DNA from 2 places in the Streptomyces sp. NPDC094448 genome. Region 1 is predicted to be linked to the other one. Evidence: riboswitches for the same ligand, from Rfam matches in the RefSeq annotation. Region 1 holds a riboswitch; the other holds the start of a gene.
The links. Region 1 has a riboswitch for S-adenosylmethionine ahead of thrC (threonine synthase). Riboswitches for the same ligand answer to the same signal wherever they lie in the genome.
Positions count from the first base shown of each region.

Region 2: it holds a riboswitch for S-adenosylmethionine, as region 1 does, so the genes downstream of both, ACIQ9E_RS19550 (aminotransferase class V-fold PLP-dependent enzyme) here and thrC (threonine synthase) in region 1, are expected to answer to the same signal.

Region 1 covers NZ_JBIWGU010000005.1:179,670-185,020, forward strand. The annotation lists gene groL (chaperonin GroEL) at 1-210, opposite strand, end outside; gene ACIQ9E_RS11760 (cold-shock protein) at 568-771, opposite strand; gene ACIQ9E_RS11765 (MoaD/ThiS family protein) at 1,241-1,516, opposite strand; gene thrC (threonine synthase) at 1,654-2,967, opposite strand; SAM riboswitch class I at 2,985-3,164, opposite strand; gene ACIQ9E_RS11775 (glucosyl-3-phosphoglycerate synthase) at 3,386-4,336, shown strand; gene ACIQ9E_RS11780 (hypothetical protein) at 4,543-4,986, shown strand; gene ACIQ9E_RS11785 (trehalose-6-phosphate synthase) at 5,017-5,351, shown strand, end outside.
Region 2 covers NZ_JBIWGU010000009.1:252,469-257,819, reverse strand. The annotation lists gene ACIQ9E_RS19560 (cytochrome bc complex cytochrome b subunit) at 1-1,095, shown strand, start outside; gene trpD (anthranilate phosphoribosyltransferase) at 1,228-2,289, shown strand; SAM riboswitch class IV at 2,756-2,873, shown strand; gene ACIQ9E_RS19550 (aminotransferase class V-fold PLP-dependent enzyme) at 3,070-4,494, shown strand; gene ACIQ9E_RS19545 (glycerate kinase) at 4,419-5,351, opposite strand, start outside.

The DNA.
Region 1 (5,351 bases):
GGCGCCGATCTTCTCGTACGGGTCCTCCAGCTCGATCTCCTTGGCGATGGACACACCATCGTTGGTGATCGTGGGGGCGCCCCACTTCTTCTCGAGGACGACGTTGCGGCCCTTGGGGCCAAGGGTGACCTTGACGGCGTCGGCGAGCTGGTTCATCCCGCGCTCGAGACCGCGCCGTGCCTCCTCGTCGAACGCGATGATCTTTGCCATGTGAAGGGTCCTCCACGGACTGGAGTAGGAAGCTCTTCGGACCGCGCCTGCGCCCGCGACGGACGGCCTGCCGGACCACGCAGCTCCATGCGCCGCGCACCCGGCGAGCCTCACCGACTCGGCCCTTCGTTATCACTCTCACTGGGAGAGTGCTAACGCCAATGATTAGCACTCGGCACCCGAGAGTGCAAGGCCGCTCGGGCGGGGGCCGGCTCCGGCGGCGGGCGGCACGGGGCTCCGGCGGCGGGAAACGCGCAGGGTCCGCGCCCCGGTGAGCGGGGTGCGGACCCTGGTGAATGCGTCTGCGTGCGAGCGTTGGTGTGCGTCGACGCGCAAGCGCGCGGAAGGAAGAGTCGGTCAGGCCGAGAGCTTGACCATGTCGGCCTGCGGGCCCTTCTGGCCCTGTGAGATCTCGAACTCGACCCGCTGCCCCTCTTCGAGGGTGCGGTAGCCGTCCATCTGAATCGCGCTGTAGTGGACGAAAACATCCGCACCACCGTCGACCGCGATGAAGCCGTACCCCTTCTCCGCGTTGAACCACTTGACGGTGCCCTGAGCCATGCCTAACTCCCCTATTACTGGCCCTTGCACAGGACCGCACCTCGCGGACCCGGGTCTGAGCTCACCCGACCTCACAGGTGTGCGCCGGAACGCGTCGACCGCGGCTGAATGTATCTGCACAACTGCCCTCTGCAACAGGGCAATCGGGCGGGAAATCCGGAAGGCTACTATCGGGTAATTGTCCTGAATTCAGGAAATTCCGGGGCAAGTCCGACCGGACAAAAGGAATGTATGAGGCAGAGTGTGCCTGCACATTGGCTGCTTCTTATCGAGTCCGGGCGCATTCTCATACCTGGCCACTGGCCGGTGATCACCGGGCGTTCCCCAACTCTAGCGTGTTCAACCATGCAGAATGGCCCCCTCCGTTTCTCTTACGGAGGGGGCCATTTCGATGACCGAGGGTCAGTGCCGCGGACCGCGGGACCCGGGCGCGCCGACGGGGCGTACGCCCGTGTGCGGGGCCGGACGGTCAGCCGCCGGCGACCGCCGGGATGATCGAGATTCCGGCGCCGTCGGGGGTCGCGGTCTCCAGCCCCTGCTCGAACCGGACGTCGTCGTCGTTGACGTACACATTGACGAAGCGGCGCAGCTTGCCCTGGTCGTCCAGGACCCGGGCGGAGATCCCCGCGTGGTTCTTCTCCAGATCGGCGATGACCTCGGCGAGGGTCGCGCCCTCGGCGGCCACCTCGGCCTGTCCGCCGGTGTAGGTGCGCAGGATGGTCGGGATGCGGACGTTGACGCTCATGGGTGGTGCCTTCCTCGGGCGGTGGCCCTGGGCTCGGTGGACGGCTCGGCGGTCGGAAGCGGTGACGGGAGGTCCCGGACGGCCCCGGACGGCCCCGGCGGGACTGCTGCCGGGGCAGCGGCCGGGACAGCGGCCGGTCAGTGGGTGGCGAGGCCCGCCGCGCGGAACGCGTCCAGGCTCGGCCGGATGGTGGCGGTGGGGCCGCTGGTCGCGGCGACCGCGTCCAGCGTCTTGAGCCCGTCGCCCGTGTTGATGACGACGGTGGTCGCGGCGGGGTCCAGCACCCCCGACTCCAGCAGCTTCTTCGCCACTCCGACCGTCACGCCGCCCGCGGTCTCCGCGAAGATCCCCTCGGTCCTGGCGAGCAGCTTGATGCCCTCGACGACCTGCTCGTCCGTGACGTCCTCCACCGCGCCGCCGGTGCGCCGGGCGATGTCCAGGACATAGGGCCCGTCCGCCGGGTTGCCGATGGCGAGCGACTTGACGATGGTGTCCGGCTTCACCGGGCGGACCACGTCGTGGCCCGCCTTGTAGGCGGCGGAGACGGGGGAGCAGCCTTCGGCCTGCGCGGCGATGATCCGGTACGGCTTCTCCTCGACCAGACCGACCTTGATCAGCTCCTGGAGCCCCTTGTCGATCTTGGTGAGCTGGGAGCCGGAGGCCACCGGGACGACGATCTGGTCCGGGATCCGCCAGCCGAGCTGCTCGCAGATCTCGTACGCCAGGGTCTTGGAGCCCTCCGCGTAGTACGGCCGGAGATTGACATTGGTGAAGCCCCAGCCCTCGCCGATCGGGTCGCCGATCAGCTCGGAGCAGAAACGGTTCACGTCGTCATAGGTGCCCTCGATGGCCACGACGTCACCGCCGTAGACGGCGGCCATGACGACCTTGCCCTGCTCCAGGTCGTGCGGGATGAAGACACAGGACCGCAGCCCGGCGCGGGCGGCGGCGGCACCGACGGCGCCCGCGAGGTTGCCGGTGGAGGAGCAGGAGAGGGTGGTGAAGCCGAAGGCGCGGGCGGCCTCGACGGCGATGGCGACGACCCGGTCCTTGAAGGAGTGGGTCGGGTTGCCGGAATCGTCCTTCACATACAGCTCACCGGTGACGCCCAGCTCGGCGGCGAGCCGGTCGGCCTTCACGAGCCGGGTGAAACCGGGGTTGAGATTGGGCTTGGCGGCCACGTCGGCGGGGACGGGCAGCAGGGGCGCGTAACGCCAGATGCTCTCCGGGCCGGCCTCGATGGCCTTGCGCAGCGCCTCCGGGTCCCCGGTGGGCAGCTCGTAGGCGGCTTCCAGGGGACCGAAACAGGAGGCACAGGCGAAGCTCGGGCTGAGCGGGGTGCGCTCTCCGCACTCGCGACAGGAGAGCGCGACGGCGGGACCGAGATCCACTGAGGGGGCGGCGGGGGCGGTGGTGGTGTCGGTGGTGCTTGCGGCGGTCTGCGCAGCCATGGAGGCGAGGCCCTTTCTCCTCATCTTCCTCATGGCGCATCTCGCCATGAGACGGATTTGGCACCTTCCCTAGCCGGGAGCCTCGCGGCGTGGACGGGCGCTGTCCGCTGCTGCGGATCGCACTGTCACGACGGAGACCGGCTGGAGGGTTGCCGGGGCTTCAACGGGCCGTTTCCCTCTGCCCCTCTGGATGAGCGGTATTTGATTGTTGAGCAAGTTGAACGCCGGACCCCGACATGCGACGGTCATCCGCGTTGTTCAAGACTGTAACTGAAGGTCCGGACGGTTGAGATAGTCGTCCGTACCGCGAGATGGGTCACACAGGCGCGTCCGGACGCGCACGGAAGGTATCCGGACCCCCCTTCCCGCGCTCCCGGCAGGGCAGGGGAGGCATCCCCACGGTTGAGGAGTAGAGCACGTGCTCGAAGAGGTAGAGCGCTGGCTGGCGACGCGTTCCTGGTCGGCGGCGGACCGCCCGCTTCCGGCGCTGCTCGCGGCCAAACGGGCGGCCGTGCCCTCACCGACGGTGAGTGTCGTCCTGCCCGCGCTCGACGAGGAGGCGACGGTCGGTGACATCGTCACCGTGATCCGCCGGGAGCTGATGGAGCGGGTTCCGCTGGTCGACGAGCTGGTGGTGATCGACTCCGGCTCCACCGACCGGACCGCGGAGGTCGCGGCGGCGGCCGGGGCGCGGGTGGTCCACCGGGACGCGATCCTGCCGCGGATACCCGCGCTGCCGGGCAAGGGGGAGGTGCTGTGGCGCTCCCTGATGGTCACTCGCGGTGACATCGTCTGCTTTGTCGACGCCGATCTGCGGGACTTCTCGGCGGATTTCGTCTCCGGTATCGTCGGCCCGCTGCTGACCGACCCCGAGGTGCAGTTCGTCAAGGCGATGTATGACAGGCCGCTCGGTGAAGCCGCAGGTCAGGGCGGTCGGGTCACGGAGCTGGTGGCGCGTCCGCTGCTCAATCTGCACTGGCCGCAGCTGGCGGGGGTGGTCCAGCCGCTCGGCGGCGAGTACGCGGCCCGCCGCTCCCTGCTGGAGCGGCTGCCCTTCCCCGTCGGTTACGGAGTGGAGCTGGCGCTGCTCGTCGACGCGCTGCACACGGTGGGCCTGGACGCGCTGGCCCAGGTCGACGTGGGTTCCCGCAAGCACCGGCACCAGGACGGCAGGGCGCTGGGCCGGATGGCGGCGGCGATCTACCGGACGGCGCAACTGCGGCTTTCCCGGGGTCAGTTGGTGCGGCCGGTGCTGACGCAGTTCGAGCGGGGGGCGGACGGGTTCGTACCGCGGACCCATGCGGTGGACACGGAGGAGCGGCCGCCGATGCGCGAGATCGGTGAGTATGCGGCGCGTCGCGCGGCATAAGCACCGGTTTCCCAGCCAAGGGGCTGAATATCTTATGTATGACTTATACCCGTATTGCGCAGCCCCGGCGTCCCTCGGCCACCGCGGCTGCCGCGCCCGCACCCGTCTCCGTACGTCCGCATATCCCACGCGGCCGTGCCCCGTACCGCAGACCGCCCGCACGGCGTCCGGGCCGGCGCGGCCCCGGACGGACCAGGGGCCGCGCGGTGAAGCTGGCGGGACTGCTGGCGCTGGTGGTCCTGGTGGTTCCGGCGGCCCCGATCGCCCGCGCGGATACGGCCCGCCCGGCCGCCGGTCCCGAAGCGGTACGGGTCCTCCCGGACCGGGTGCCCGGCCGGGAGGACCCGGAGCCGCTCCGCGCCGCCGAGCCCCGCCCCGGCGCCGGGACCGCCCCTGGCGCACGACCCGCCCCGGTCCACCGGGCGCCCCGCGCCGGCACCCCGGTCCCCCGGATCACCGTCGCGGGACCGGTTCCGGCCGTCGGCGCCCCCGGGGCGCCGGTCCTCGCACCCACCGGCCGCAGCCGGGACGGCGAGCGGATCTGGCTGCTCGGCGGCCTCGCCACCGTCCTCGCCGCGGCCGGGGCGATCGCCGTCGTCGCGGCGCGCGGACGGCGTGAACCGCGCCACGACGGGCGAACGGACGTTTGAGCCGCCGCCCGGAAGGCTAGGTGTTGCGACATGGTCCCCGAGCCCCCCGCCGCCCCGGCCGACGCTGCCCGTGACCGCTCACCCGCCCCCGGTTCCGCCCGGGTGCTCGTGGCGTCCAACCGCGGCCCCGTCTCGTACACCCTGCGCGACGACGGCACGCTGGACGCGAAACGCGGCGGCGGGGGCGTCGTCTCCGGGCTCTCCGCCATCGGGGCCCGCGACGACGCCCTCTGGGTCTGCTGCGCCCTCGGCGACGGCGACCGCGAAGCCGTCCGGCGGGGTATCGGCCGGGGCGAAGACGGCGTCCTGATGCTCGATATCGACCCGGACGTCCACTCCGACGCGTACAACGGAATCGCCAACTC
Region 2 (5,351 bases), on a different contig from region 1:
TACATCTCGATGTTCCTGTTCGGCGGCGAGTTCCCCGGGCACGACTTCGTGCCGCGGTTCTACTCGATCCACATCCTGCTGCTGCCCGGCATCATGATGGGCCTGCTGGTGGCCCATCTGATCCTGGTCATCTACCACAAGCACACGCAGTACGCGGGCCCGGGCCGGACCAACAAGAACGTCGTCGGCATGCCGCTGCTGCCGGTCTACATGGCCAAGGCCGGAGGCTTCTTCTTCCTGGTCTTCGGTGTGATCGCGGTGATCGCGGCGATCGCGACGCTCAACCCGGTCTGGTCGGTCGGTCCCTACCGGATCGACCAGGTCTCCACCGGCGCGCAACCCGACTGGTACATGGGCTTCGCCGAGGGTCTGATCCGTGTGATGCCGGGCTGGGAGATCAACGCGTGGGGCCACACCCTGGTCCTGGGTGTGTTCATCCCGCTGGTGATCTTCCCGCTGGTGCTGGCCGCCATCGCCGTCTACCCGTTCATCGAGTCCTGGGTCACCGGCGACAAGCGCGAGCACCACATCCTGGACCGCCCGCGCAACGCCCCGACCCGTACCGCCTTCGGTGTGGCCTGGCTGACCGCGTACTTCATCATGCTGGTCGGCGGTGGCAACGACCTCTTCGCCACCCACTTCCATCTGTCGATCAACGCGATCACCTGGTTCGTCCGGATCTTCTTCTTCGTCGGACCGGTCCTGGCGTTCATCATCACCAAGCGCATCTGCCTGGGTCTCCAGCGCCGCGACCGCGACAAGGTGCTGCACGGACGCGAGTCCGGCATCATCAAGCGGCTGCCGCACGGAGAGTTCATCGAGGTGCACGAGCCGCTCAGCCAGGCGGATCTGCACACCCTCACCGCGCACACCCAGCACCAGCCGCTCGAAATCGGCCCCGAGGTCGACGAGAACGGTGTGCGCCGCAAGATCTCGCCCGTGCAGAAGTTCCGCGCGAAGCTCAGCAAGGGCTTCTACGGCGAGGGGAACCAGATCCCCAAGGCCACGCGCGAGGAGTACGAGGAGATCGCCGCGGCCCATGGTCACGGCCATGGCCACGGTGAGCACGAGGAGGTCACCAGCGGCAAGCACTGACCGCTGACCGACCGCTGAAAGCGTCGCCACGGCAAGAGCCCCGTCCACTGCCCGGACGGGGCTCTTTGCCGTACCCGGCGCTGGATAGGGTGGGCCGTATCCCTTACTCACGATGGACCCCGGGAGCGGACCATGAACGTTGTGACCCCGGCAGGCGGCGACAGCGTGGCGGCCCACTCCTGGCCGGCCGTACTCGACTCCCTGCTCACCGACCACGACCAGAGCGCGGATGCCACGGCGTGGGCGATGGACCGCATCCTGAGCGGTGAGGCGACCGACGCGCAGATCGCCGGTTTCGCGGTGGCGCTGCGGGCCAAGGGCGAGACCGTGGCGGAGATCTCCGGTCTGGTACGCACGATGTATGAGCACGCTCATCTCATCGACGTGCCGGGCCCCACGGTGGACATCGTCGGTACCGGCGGCGACGGCGCCAAGACCGTCAACATCTCCACGATGGCGTCGATCGTGGTCGCCGGGACCGGCGCCAAGGTCGTCAAGCATGGCAACCGCGCCGCCTCCAGCGCGTCCGGCGCCTCCGACGTCCTGGAGAAGCTCGGCGTCAATCTGGAGCTGACGCCCCAGCGGGTCGCGGAGGTCGCCGAAGAGGCGGGGATCACCTTCTGCTTCGCGGTGAAGTTCCACCCGGCGCTGCGGCATGTGGCGGCGGCGCGGAAGGAACTCGGGATCCGGACCACCTTCAACTTCCTCGGCCCGCTGACCAACCCCGCCCGGGTCGGGGCGCAGGCGACGGGCGTCGCCGACGCCCGGATGGCCCCGATCATGGCCGGGGTGCTGGCCGAGCGGGGCTCGTCGGCGCTGGTCTTCCGCGGTGACGACGGTCTGGACGAACTGACCACCACGGCGACGTCCCGGGTCTGGATCGTCCGTGACGGCACGGTACGGGAGGAGGCGTTCGACCCCCGTGACGTCGGCATCGACCTCGTCCCCGTCGAAGCCCTGCGCGGCGCGGACGCCGCCTACAACGCGGAGGTCGCGACCCGGGTGCTCGCGGGGGAGCGGGGGCCGGTACGGGACGCGGTCGTGCTGAACGCGGCGGCGGCGCTGGTCGCGCTGGCACCGACGGACGAGCCCCTGACGACCCAGATCGCGGCGGCGGCGGCCCGTGCGGCGGACTCCCTGGACTCGGGAGCGGCATCGGCGACGCTGACCCGCTGGATCCAGGCCACGAAGTAGCCTCCGGCCCGGGCGCGGGAAACGGCAGGGCCCTGGGCCCCTGCGGCTGCCCGACGGAGGCCCACGAGGGTGTGCGGGAGATCTCTGATGCCACGGTCACCCGCCCCACCCGGGCTTTGACGGCAGGCGCCGGAACCGGCGATGTCTGCTCCCGGCCGCGGGCCGTCGGTGGCTTGTCGCGCAGTTCCCCGCGCCCCCCAAGACCTTGTCCTCATTCCGCCGGAGAGGGAGACCTCATGGACGGCGACCGATTCAGGGGCGGGACGACCAGGTAGGGGCGCGGGGAACTGCGCGAACGGCCCATGGCGGCTCGCAGCCGGCAAACAAGCCCTGCAGACACTGCACTCGCCGCGGACCGACTCGTTACGGGACGGCACCGGGCCGAGGCCGGGCCCCGGGACGGCCGGGTTGTCCGGATACCGGACGGGGTTGCGAGGTCGCAGGCTGTCGCATACGGTTTGGGCCAGGTCATGAGTGACAGCGACTACGGCCCCGGCCCGCTGTCCGGCAACCCTCCGTCCGTGGCGGGGTGCCCCGGGTGAAGACCAGGCCGTGGGCAGCGAGGCCCGCGGCAAGCGCGGACCCCTGCTACACCCTGGGGTCCTGGTCCTCAAGGGAGCAGCCTCGTGAGCAAGCGAATGCGATAGGGCCTCGTAGCCCCTTCTTCAGCACCTCCCCGTACCCCGGAACGCCGTGCGCCCGAGCACCACGCGCCTCCTCCGTCTGCCGTGCGGGGCTTTTGAAGCCTTCATTCCGCCTGCCCTCCCGGGAGAGTTCGCCATGTCCGCATCCGTGTGTCCGCAGCCCGTCGCCACCACCACCGCCCCCGCCGCGACCACCGCCTCCGCTCCCCTCCCCGTCCTCGGCAGCGATGTCACCGTGCCGCTCGTCACCGGCGGCGAAGTGACCTACGCCGCGCTCGACTACGCCGCCAGCGCCCCCGCCCTCCAGCGGGTCTGGGACGATGTCGCCGCGTACGCGCCGTACTACGGCAGCGTCCACCGGGGCGCGGGCTATCTCTCCCAGCTCTCCACCGACCTCTTCGAGAACAGCCGCCGCACCGTCGCCGAATTCCTCGACTGCCGCGACGGCGACCAGGTCGTCTTCACCCGCTCCACCACCGACTCCCTGAACCTCCTCGCCGCCGCCCTCCCCGCCGGCTGCCAGGTCTTCGTCTTCGAGACCGAGCACCACGCGTCGCTGCTGCCGTGGCGGGATGCCCGGGTGACGTACCTCAACGCGCCGCGGACCCCCGGCGATGCCGTGACCACCCTGGAGCGGGCCCTCGCGGACCGGGACCCGTACGGCCCGGCGCTGGTCTGCGTCACGGGCGCCTCCAACGTCACCGGCGAGCTGTGGCCCGTCAGGGAACTCGCGGCCGCCGCGCACGCCCACGGCGCCCGGATCGTCCTCGACGCCGCGCAGCTCGCCCCGCACCACCCGGTCTCCGTCCAGGAGCTGGACGTCGACTGGGTCGCGTTCTCCGGACACAAGCTGTACGCGCCCTTCGGCTCGGGCGTCCTCGCGGGCCGCTCCGACTGGCTGCGCGCGGCCGATCCGTACCTCGCGGGCGGCGGCGCCTCCCGCAAGGTCGCCCGCCGCGCCGACGGCGGCGTCGAGGTGGAGTGGCACACGACGGCCGCCCGCCACGAGGCCGGTTCGCCGAACGTCATCGGCGTCTACGCGATCGCCGCCGCCTGCCGCGCCCTCACCGAAGCCGGCTTCGACGGTCTCGTCGCCCGCGAGCAGGCGCTCGTGGACCGCGTCCGCGCCGGCCTCGCCGAGGTCCCGGAGGTCAAGGTCCTCTCCCTGTTCGGCGACGACGCCCCGCGGGTCGGTGTGATCTCCTTCGTCGTCGAGGGCTGGAACAGCTCCCACTTCGCCGCCGCGCTCTCCGCCGAGTACGGCATCGGCGTCCGCGACGGCCTGTTCTGCGCCCACCCCCTGGTCCGTACCCTGCTGGGCAGCGACCCCCAGGACCCGGGCGAGTGCGGTGCCCCCGAGGCCGAGCCGGGCGAGCGGTCGCTCAACGCCATCCGGGTCAGCTTCGGCGCCGGTACGCCCGACGAGCACCTGGACCGTTTCATCGGCGCCGTCCGCGAGCTGGTCACCGACGGCGCCCGCTGGTCCTACCGCACCGAGGACGGCCGGTGCGTCCCCGACCCCGGCACCGCACCCGCGGCGGCCCCCGCGCCGACCGGCTGACGCTCCGGGATCCGCGTCCCGATCAGCACCATCCGCAGCGCCCGCTCGGTCGCGTCGGTGAGGAACTCCCCGCCGCGGCCGAGGGCCTCGGTCAGGGTCACCGGAGCCGGCAGTATGCCGCTGTACGCGTCCACCCCCGCCGACCGCACCTGGTGCGCGCCCTCCCCGATCGTGCCCGCCAGGGCCAGTACCGGACGGCCGTACCGCTTGGCCCGCCGGGCGACCTCGGCGGGCACCTTGCCGCGGGTGGTCTGGTGGTCGAGCGCCCCCTCCGCGGTGAGCACCAGATCCGCCCGGGCCAGCCGGGCGTCGAGGTCGAGATGTTCGAGCAGCACCTCGAACCGCGGCAGCAGCAGGGCGCCGAGCGCCGCGAGCCCCGCGCCGAGCCCGCCGGAGGCGCCGGTCCCCGGGCCCTCGTACAGATCGGCCCGGACGTCCAGATCCCGGGTGAGGACGTCCGCCCAGTGCTCCAGCGCCGCCGACAACTGCTCGACCTGCTCGGGCGTCGCACCCTTCTGGGGGCCGAAGACCCGGGCCACACCCCGCTCGCCGCAGAGCACGTTGAACGGATTGCAGGCGACGCGGATATCGGTGCGGCCGAGCCGCGGGTCGAGACCGGAGACGTCGATCCGGTCCAGCCGGAGCAGCTCCCGCCCGCCGTGGGGGAGTTCCGTGCCGTCCGCGGCGAGCAGCCGTGCCCCGAGGGCCTGGAGGGCGCCCGCACCGCCGTCGGAGGTGCCGGAGTCGCCGCAGCCCACGAGGATCTCCCGGGCGCCCTCGTCGAGCGCGGCACGGATGAGTTCCCCGACGCCGTACGTCGTGGTGGCGGCCGGGTCCCGCAGCTCGCGCGGGACCAG